Regions from separate parts of the Planococcus chinensis genome, predicted to be linked through region 2. Evidence: riboswitches for the same ligand, from Rfam matches in the RefSeq annotation. Region 2 holds a riboswitch; the other holds the start of a gene.
The links. Region 2 has a riboswitch for preQ1 ahead of queC (7-cyano-7-deazaguanine synthase QueC). Riboswitches for the same ligand answer to the same signal wherever they lie in the genome.

Region 1: another riboswitch for preQ1. It lies ahead of queF (preQ(1) synthase); the one in region 2 lies ahead of queC (7-cyano-7-deazaguanine synthase QueC).

Annotation. Positions count from the first base shown of each region.
Region 1 covers NZ_JBHUFW010000012.1:53,959-58,223, reverse strand. The annotation lists gene ACFSDB_RS15715 (phosphotransferase family protein) at 1-712, opposite strand, end outside; gene ACFSDB_RS15710 (cytochrome P450) at 792-2,051, opposite strand; PreQ1 riboswitch class I at 2,228-2,275, shown strand; gene queF (preQ(1) synthase) at 2,371-2,865, shown strand; gene ACFSDB_RS15700 (endonuclease/exonuclease/phosphatase family protein) at 2,938-3,795, opposite strand; gene ACFSDB_RS15695 (endonuclease/exonuclease/phosphatase family protein) at 3,950-4,265, opposite strand, start outside.
Region 2 covers NZ_JBHUFW010000011.1:109,609-113,873, forward strand. The annotation lists gene ACFSDB_RS13145 (DMT family transporter) at 1-403, shown strand, start outside; gene queE (7-carboxy-7-deazaguanine synthase QueE) at 894-1,586, opposite strand; gene queD (6-carboxytetrahydropterin synthase QueD) at 1,598-2,023, opposite strand; gene queC (7-cyano-7-deazaguanine synthase QueC) at 2,020-2,685, opposite strand; PreQ1 riboswitch class I at 2,693-2,736, opposite strand; gene ACFSDB_RS13165 (kinase) at 2,869-3,483, shown strand; gene ACFSDB_RS13170 (M1 family metallopeptidase) at 3,480-4,265, shown strand, end outside.

The DNA.
Region 1 (4,265 bases), on a different contig from region 2:
AAACGCCGTGCAATTGGGCTAGATTGAGGCGGCAATGCCCCACATCGATGCCGGTCGGCCCAATGCAAGCATTGACCCAGTCCACAATGCCGCTGATCCTACCTTTAGACCAAAGCAGATTTGCCGGATGGAAGTCCCGGTGAATGAAATGTTCTTTTGCTTCCGGGCGGATGCCTGCCACGATAAAAAAGGCCCGCATCCATTCATCGGGATGGCGGGACCACACGGGCCGGTCGAGGGCAAGCGCATTGTTATACGAGAAATACTCCCATGCGAACCCTCTTGCCTCGTGCCGGTGGATCTCTGCCAGGGCTGCCGCCATCTTCTCCAGCCAATCGGTTTCATTTTCAGGCTTTAGTAAGGGCGTTCCAGGCAATTTTGTCATAAGGACAGCCTGCAGTCCGCACGGGACTCCGGTTTCTTCAAAAGCGACCAATTGCGGGACAGGCAGTCCGGTTTGCTGCGCCATTTCCAGACTGGCTGCTTCGTGCCTTGCCAGGTCGGGCTCCATGGCCAGCCAATCCGCCTTCGTAAACAGCCGCAATACATACTCCGACCGCCCTTCTTCTCCTGCCGTTTCGATTTTATAAACATCTGAGGATGTGCTGCCTCGCAACGCAACGGCTCCTGATATGCGGTGCGTGCCGCCCAGTGCCTCTTCTACCCATTCAGCTGCCTCTTCCGGCAGCTGCAAGATTCTTTCCTCTGCCATTGTTCTCCGCCCTTTCCTGCTTTCTAATCGCATCTTATAAAAACTGCCTTCCGTATTGGAACCGGAAGGCAACCTGCTGTTAGTCGATGAGCCGGATGTTTTGGATGATGAAGCGGCTTTTCGGTATACTGGGCATGCGCACAAGGCTATGCTGCAAATTTTGCGCAGGGACGTCATAATCCAACCTTCGCACGATGAAATCGAAGCTTGCTTTCATCACTTCGACCGTTACCCATTCGCCTGCACAGCGATGCCCCATTTCATATTCGCCCCCGCCTTGCGGAATGAAGCTGAACGGGCTGCCGCTCCAACCGTAGAACCGCTCCGGCTTGAATACTTCCGGCTCCTCCCAGAGATCTGGGTGGTGGTTCGTTCCGTATAAATCCAAAAGCACGAGCGTGCCTTTCTTGAATTCGTAATCCTTCCAGATGAAATCCTTCCGCACTCTTGCTCCGGTAAAAGGGCCGAACGGATAATAGCGCCGGACTTCCTGCGCGAACCAGGTACTGAAATCCGGAGGGCCGTCTGAAAGCGCCGAACGGGTTTCAGGATGTTCGTGCATGGCTACTGCGCCGAATGTGATGTAGCGCCCGATTGCCACAATCGGACGGATGATATTCAAGATTTCGACCGCCGCCAGCCGGCTCGGCAATTTTTTGCCATCCGGCTGCGTGTACCAGGACATTTCAAAAAGCGCTGTTCCTGGTATGGCCGGCAACAGCCCTCTCCGGACCCCTTTGACCATCTTTTCTATCCATTCCTCCGAATTATCACGGGCAGTACGGCCTTTCCAATAGCGCGGACCCATTCCGCCGAAGGCATCAATCATGGCCCCCATATCCCTTGCCCGCGATTCCACTTCCTCTTTTTTCAGCGGCACGCCTGCAAAGCGGCACGCCACCCGCATCATCAGATGCTCTGCTTCTTTAAAAAATTCCACGGTCTCCTGCTGTTCCCATTCCCGGACAGCTCCCCGCCACTCTTCCGTTACGTAAATGTTCAAGGACTGCAACTGGGCCGGAGACATCAAAGACATGAAAAGGGCTTTCCGGCGCTTATGCTCGCCATCATCCAAGGTCTGGATGGCCTTTTCCCCGAAAAGGCTCCTTTGGATGCGCTTCGGCACCGCTCCTTTTCGGCGGAATTTGCTTTCATCATAAAAAAGGGCAGCCGCTTCTTCACCGGCCATGCAAATCACCTTCTGTCCAAGCAGGCGCATCTGGAAGACAGCCGACCCAAACTTCCGCGACCGGTTGGATATGAACAAATATCCTTCCGTCAACAAAGCTAGTGTATGGTCCGCCCCTTTTTCCAGGGGAATCGGCTTAATTGGTGCCATCTCCGGAACGCCTCCTTTTGCCGGGCTTTTCTTCCTAACTTACCCTTAGGCGAATTCTCTCAAACAAGGAAGGGGATATGGTGCAGGCCGCTATAGCAGCGGAGGAAAGAAGGATTTGACAGCCAATCAAAAGTCTTTTACTATGAGTTAGGTTGAAAGAATTTAATAACCCGGCGACGGGAGAGGTTCATAGCATTTCACCCTCTATAAAAAACTATGGATTGACGAAACTCAGCCAAATCCACATGCGATTCGGCTTTTTCTTTTTCCGTTTTTTATAGGCCTCTCTCAAGTCGGATACTTGAAGGAGGCCTTTTTAATGGCAGGAAGAAACGAAGACACACTGGACCACTTGTCGCTTCTCGGCAATCAAAACACGAAGTATAAATTCGAATACGATCCGGATATTCTGGAAGCGATTGATAATCTTCATACACGCGATTATTTCGTGAAGTTTAATTGCCCGGAATTCACTTCCCTTTGCCCGCAGACGGGACAGCCGGATTTCGCTACAATTTACTTGAGCTTTATTCCCGACAAGAAATTGGTGGAAAGCAAGTCGCTGAAATTATACCTATTCAGCTTCCGCAACCACGGCGATTTCCACGAAGACGTAGTCAACATCATCATGAACGATTTGATCAAATTGCTTGAACCGCGCTACATCGAAGTTTGGGGCAAATTCACACCGCGCGGCGGCTTGTCGATCGACCCTTACACCAATTACGGGAAACCTGGCACGAAATTCGAAGAAATGGCGTCGTACCGGATGATGAACCACGATATGAATCCGGAAACAATCACGAACCGCTGAAACCCAAAAGCCGGCCGCATGAATTTGCGGCCGGCTTTTGGGTTTCAGGTACCGAATAGAATAAGTGCTTCTTCATGTTACAGCTGTAGGAACAACTCCGAACTCTGTCTTAAAGGACTGCCCTTTGTTGTCTGCCGTTTTTTTCAAAACCAGTTCCGCAACGATCGGCAGGTGGTCGGATGCGTCCGTCTTAATCACAGATGCTCTTTCTGCTTGGACTTCCTGGTTGGCAAACACGTAATCGATCCGTGTCATCGGCTTTACATCCTCTTTTTCTGAAGCCGTTTGGACCGGTGTCGGGTATGTGCAGACATCCCCTTTCCCCAAATCCGAAAAGACATCATGGAACCGGCTGCTTAATCGCTGGATGTGCCGGTTTTCAGGCACCGCATTGAAATCGCCCGCGAGAATCTGAGGAAATCTGCTTTTTTCCGAAATCTCCAAAATCTGCTGAACATTCACTTGAAGCTCTTCTTCTTCCAATGACAAATGCGTACAGAAGAAATGAACAATAGCCCCTTTTACCTGAATTACGGCTTCCAGCATCCCCCGCTGTTCACCCGCCGCTCCAGGTCCGTCGATATTCACCATCAGATGGTTTTCCGTGTGCTGAATCGGATACTTGCTTAAAATAGCATTGCCGTATTGGCGTCTTGGCATGGCCGGGTCCAACGGGTCCAAATCCAGATTCGGGCCGAATGCGGCATTCATGCCCAAGCGTTTTTCAAACCAGCTGACCTGATCACAGAATGAGCTGCGGGCCGTAAAGCATCGGTCGACTTCCTGTAAACCGACGATATCCGGCTGTGCTTGTTCGATGACACGCGCTGTTTTTTCAAGATCGACTTTATTGTCCATCCCGAGGCCGTGGGCTACATTGAATGACATGACTTTAAGGGGCACCGTGGGCGGTATGCTGCTGTCTTCCATTTGAACCTCTCCTTCATGACTGGCAATAATCCGAGGCTTGAGGGTCTTTGATGCATTGATTGTAGCAAAAAAGCATCAAAAACGCTTCTGTTTATCCTTTTTTTCGCAAAAAAATAAAAGCAGCCAAAATGGGCTTTGGGCTGCTGGGCAAAGGCTATATTTTTTGGAGTGCTGATGGAGCTTTCGGCAAAACCGGCGTTTTTGCCGTCTCGAGGATAAAGTCTGCGCTGATCGGCAAATGGTCGGACACGGCTGTTTCGATGGCTGCCGCCCCAACCGCCTGGAGTTGATCGTCGGAGAAAATATAATCGATCCGGGTTGCAGGCTTGTAGCTTTCGCCAGTTATCGGGTTGCTGTAGCGCGTCGGGTACGTATAAGCATCCCCTTTTTTCACTTTCAGAAAAGCATCGGTCAAAGAGCGGTTCAGCCGCCCTATCCCTTCATGATCCGGCGGTGCATTGAAATCCCCC
Region 2 (4,265 bases):
GTCTTCCTATCTTCAAAAATACGGTTTTCTGCCATTTACATTTTATGCAATCTTTGCCGGAACGTTATTCATGCTTCCATTTGCAGGCGGTTTAGGTACTGCCGTCGGGCAGGCTTCCGTTGAAAGTACTTTGACCATCCTGTATCTTGGCCTTTTTCCGACAGTCATCCCTTATTTTGCCATCGCGTATGCGACTTCCAGGCAAGGGGCATCAGAAGCGACCAGTTTCTTTTATCTCGTTCCTGTCATGGCAATAATGATTTCCTGGCTTTGGCTCGGGGAACTTCCGACCCTGCTTTCAATCCTCGGGGGAATCCTGGCGCTCATCGGCGTTGCTACTCCGCGTATGGCCTTTCTCTTCAAGCAAAAAACTATTTCAGCAGCAGAACATAGAAAAACGTGAAATCGGCTTGCCGATTTCACGTGAGCTTGTAGACAAAAGAATATTTACATCTATTAAAGAATGAACATACATTTATAATTAGCTATACCGAATCCTCCACTTCAGGCGGACGCTTTCCGCGGGCTAGCGCCGAACTAACTCGGACTGGCGTCCGAGTGGATTTCGGCACTTCGCTATCCCGCAGGAGTCGCCGCCTTCCGTTTCGGATTCTTAAGCCAGCGGCTTGTACCTAACAGGTCAAAGTAGAATCAGTATCCTAAACTCGTCTTTTAGGTATAGGTGACGCTCCCGACCCGGTTGGCCACGAGACTCCTGTGGGACCAGCTCGAGCTGAAGACCCTGGACTGAGCGAAGCGAGGGAAGCGGCTGAAGCCGAGCCCACGGAAAGCGAAGTGGCCAGCCCGGTCGGGCTTATGCATCTCTATTAATTTAAATTAGACTTTGTCTACAGTCTGACGTGAAATCGGCTTGCCGATTTCACGTTTTTTATTTAGACGCCGCGTTTATTGCCCCAAACCAGGGTATGAAGCTGCGGGAGCACTTTGGCATCATTCATGATATGGGAGCGGACAGCCAGGCTAATCAGCCATTCGTAGCGCTCTAATAACGACGCAGTCAATAGGGCATCATCCGTTGTAGAGGTGTCGCTATTGCCCGTCTGCAAAAAGAACGGGACTGCCGGATAGCGCAGGTGGAGATCTTCTGCATATTTGAAATCTTCTTCGTCGAATATGACAACTTTCAATGTCGCGTTGGCCTCTGCCAAGTTTTCAATAAAGAAATCGAGTTTCGTAAAATCGGTCTGCATGCCGGAACTTGGGGGTTTCGGCGATAAGGTGATGTCATCGATTTCACGCATCCAGTCCTGCCAAAACGAACCTTGCGTTTCAACGCCGACTTTCCAGCCGTTTTCATGGCAAAGCTCGACCAATTGGCCGATGCCTTTATGGAGCGCCGGGTTTCCGCCGGAAATCGTGACGTGCGAAAAAGCGCCGCCGCCGATTGCTTTCAATTCTTCTATGATTTGTTCAGGCTTTTTCGAGACACTCGTGCCGGTGCCGTCCCAAGTGAATTTAGAATCGCACCAAGAGCAGGAATAATCGCATCCGGCTGTGCGCACGAACATCGTTTTCTGTCCCATGACCATGCCTTCGCCTTGGATCGTCGGGCCGAACACTTCCATTACCGGTATCTTCACTGGAGGTCCTCCTTGCGCGGGCGGTAGACGACGTAGCTGGTCGGTGTTTCGCGGACGATGATTTGAAGGCAGTCCGGCCGGTTGTCTGTCGCTTTCAGGAGCTCTTGGATGCTGTGCCAGATCTGCTCGGCCAGCAACTCGGTTGTCGGAAACTTGTTTTCAAATTCGGGATGGTTGTTCAGCACCGAATGGTCGTATTTCTTATGGATTGCCCGTTTGAGTTTTTTGAAGTCAATCAAAAATCCGGTTGCATCGAGTTCATCGCCGCCGATTGTCACATTGACGAAATAGGTGTGGCCGTGCATTTCCTGGCACTGGCCGGCGTCTGCACTCGGAATGAAATGCGCAGCTGAGAAGTTCAGGTCCTTGTTCAGCTCGAACCGGTAATCATGCGGGACGGAGGGGTAGAATTGCTGCATCATACGGGCTCACCTGCGGCTTTCCGTGTTTTATATTCGGCCAACCCTTCGTTGCGCAAAACGCACGCCGGGCATTCGCCGCAGCCTGTGCTTGGAATGCCGTTATAGCAGGTCAAAGTCTTCTCCTGCACAAAGTCCAATGCGCCAAGCTGATCGGAAAGGGCCCAGACTTGGGATTTATCCAGCCACATGAGCGGCGTGTGGATGATGAATTGCTTGTCCATCGCCAGATTCAATGTCACGTTCAGCGACCGGATAAACGTGTCCCGGCAATCGGGATAGCCGCTGAAATCGGTTTGGCTGACACCCGTTACCAGATGGCGGGCTCCGATGGCATCGGCATAGACTGCTGCAAACGACAGGAAAAGATGGTTTCTGCCGGGGACGAACGTTGAAGGCAGTTCGCCTTCTTTAGCGGAAACTTCGATGTCATCACGCGTCAGCGCGTTCGCTGATAATTGGTTGATCAAGGTCATGTCGAGCACTTTGAATGAAACGCCGAGTTCATCGGCGATTTTTTGTGCACATTGAATTTCAGCTGAATGGCGCTGCCCATAATCGAATGTCACAGTCGCTACTTCGCTGAAGTTCTCTATTGCCCAAAATAGGCAAGTTGTACTGTCTTGGCCGCCGCTGAAAACGACAACCGCTTTTTCCTTTTTCATATTGAACATCTCCTTAGTTTTTTAGAGAGGGAGTTTGCGAACCTCTTTTTTTCACAACATCGTTAATAATAACATAGGGCTGCATATAAATGGTACGGCTGTTTCATCCATGGCTAAAGGGAAAGCCGCGCTTTTGTCGAATCACTTACAGGAGTACATTATGGAAGGCTGGAAACGGAAGACATGGAAAAAGTGAAAAAAGCTCTGGGTGAAGTATGGGCAAAGCAGCCAGAAGGCCGAACGGTCATTGCAATCGACGGGCTTAGCCGCTCCGGCAAAACAACTTTATCAAAGAGTATAGCGGAATATTTGTCAGTACAGAATATACCTTACAAACTGTTCCATATCGATGACTTGATCGTCGAACGAATGCGACGGTACGGAACCGGGCGCGACGAATGGCAGGAATATTATTTTCTGCAATGGGAAATCGAAACCCTTCAAGAACAATTCTTCGGCAAATTGAAAACCGAAACGGAAATCAGTCTTGCTTTTTATGATAGCGGCTTGGATAGTCATGTCAGCAAGAAAATCCGGCTTCCGGCAGCCGGGATTGTCCTGATTGAAGGTGTATTTCTTCAACGACCGGAATGGCGGCGTTATTTTGACGCCGCCTTCTACTTGGATTGTCCCAAAGAGCAGCGGTTCGAGCGGGAATCCGAAGCAGCAAAGCGGAATAGTAGAAAGTTTGCCGACAGGTACTGGAAAGCGGAGCAGTATTATGAAGAAATCGTAAGGCCGAAAGAACGGGCGGATTGGGTTATTCAAAGCGGTCCAGAGATAGGAGAGACAACATGAGGATCAGCAGCAGGATTTGGATCGTTATAGCCGCGGGAATTGCCGCAATCATTGCATTAACCGTCTGGTATTTTTATTTTAAGGAAAATGGAGAAGGTGAAAACGGAAACACCGCTATGGGCGCCAGTGCAACTTACGAGATCGAACTTTCCCTAAATGAAAGGGATGAATTTCAGATCAGGACCGTCATCGAAGTGGCCAATGAAACGGAGAGGCCGTTCGATGACATCGGGTTCTACTTTGTGCCCAATGCCCTGAATTCCGATGAAACACCGGACTTGCCGCAGGAAGCTGCCGAAACGGCTATCAGCTCCATAAAGGTTGGAGATGAAGAGGTAGAGTACGAGCTTGAAAACAATGAGCTGCTGGTGGAACTCGCGGAGCCGCTTGAGCCTGGAGAGAAAGAAGCCATCCAAGTGCTCTATTCACTGGCACTTCCGGAAAACGGCATGCGGCTGTCCCAGGACGGCAACAATTTCTTTTTGGCCCAGTGGTACCCGATGCTTGCCCAGTTCGACAATGGCTGGGATATCGAACCGTTTGACATGGACGGCGAATCCTACCATACCGGATTTGGGGACTTCCGGATAGACTATCAATTGCCACGGGAGTATTTGGTCGCGAGTTCTGCCACGGACGGCGAAGTGAAGCCATCCGTTTCAGGGACGCTCGAGGGGGACCGCATCAAAGATTTCTATCTCGCGTTGATGGACCCGGAAGAGTGGATTCATGAAACGGTATCCGTTGAAGGAGCCGAGCTCCGCTTGTTCATGCCGGACGAC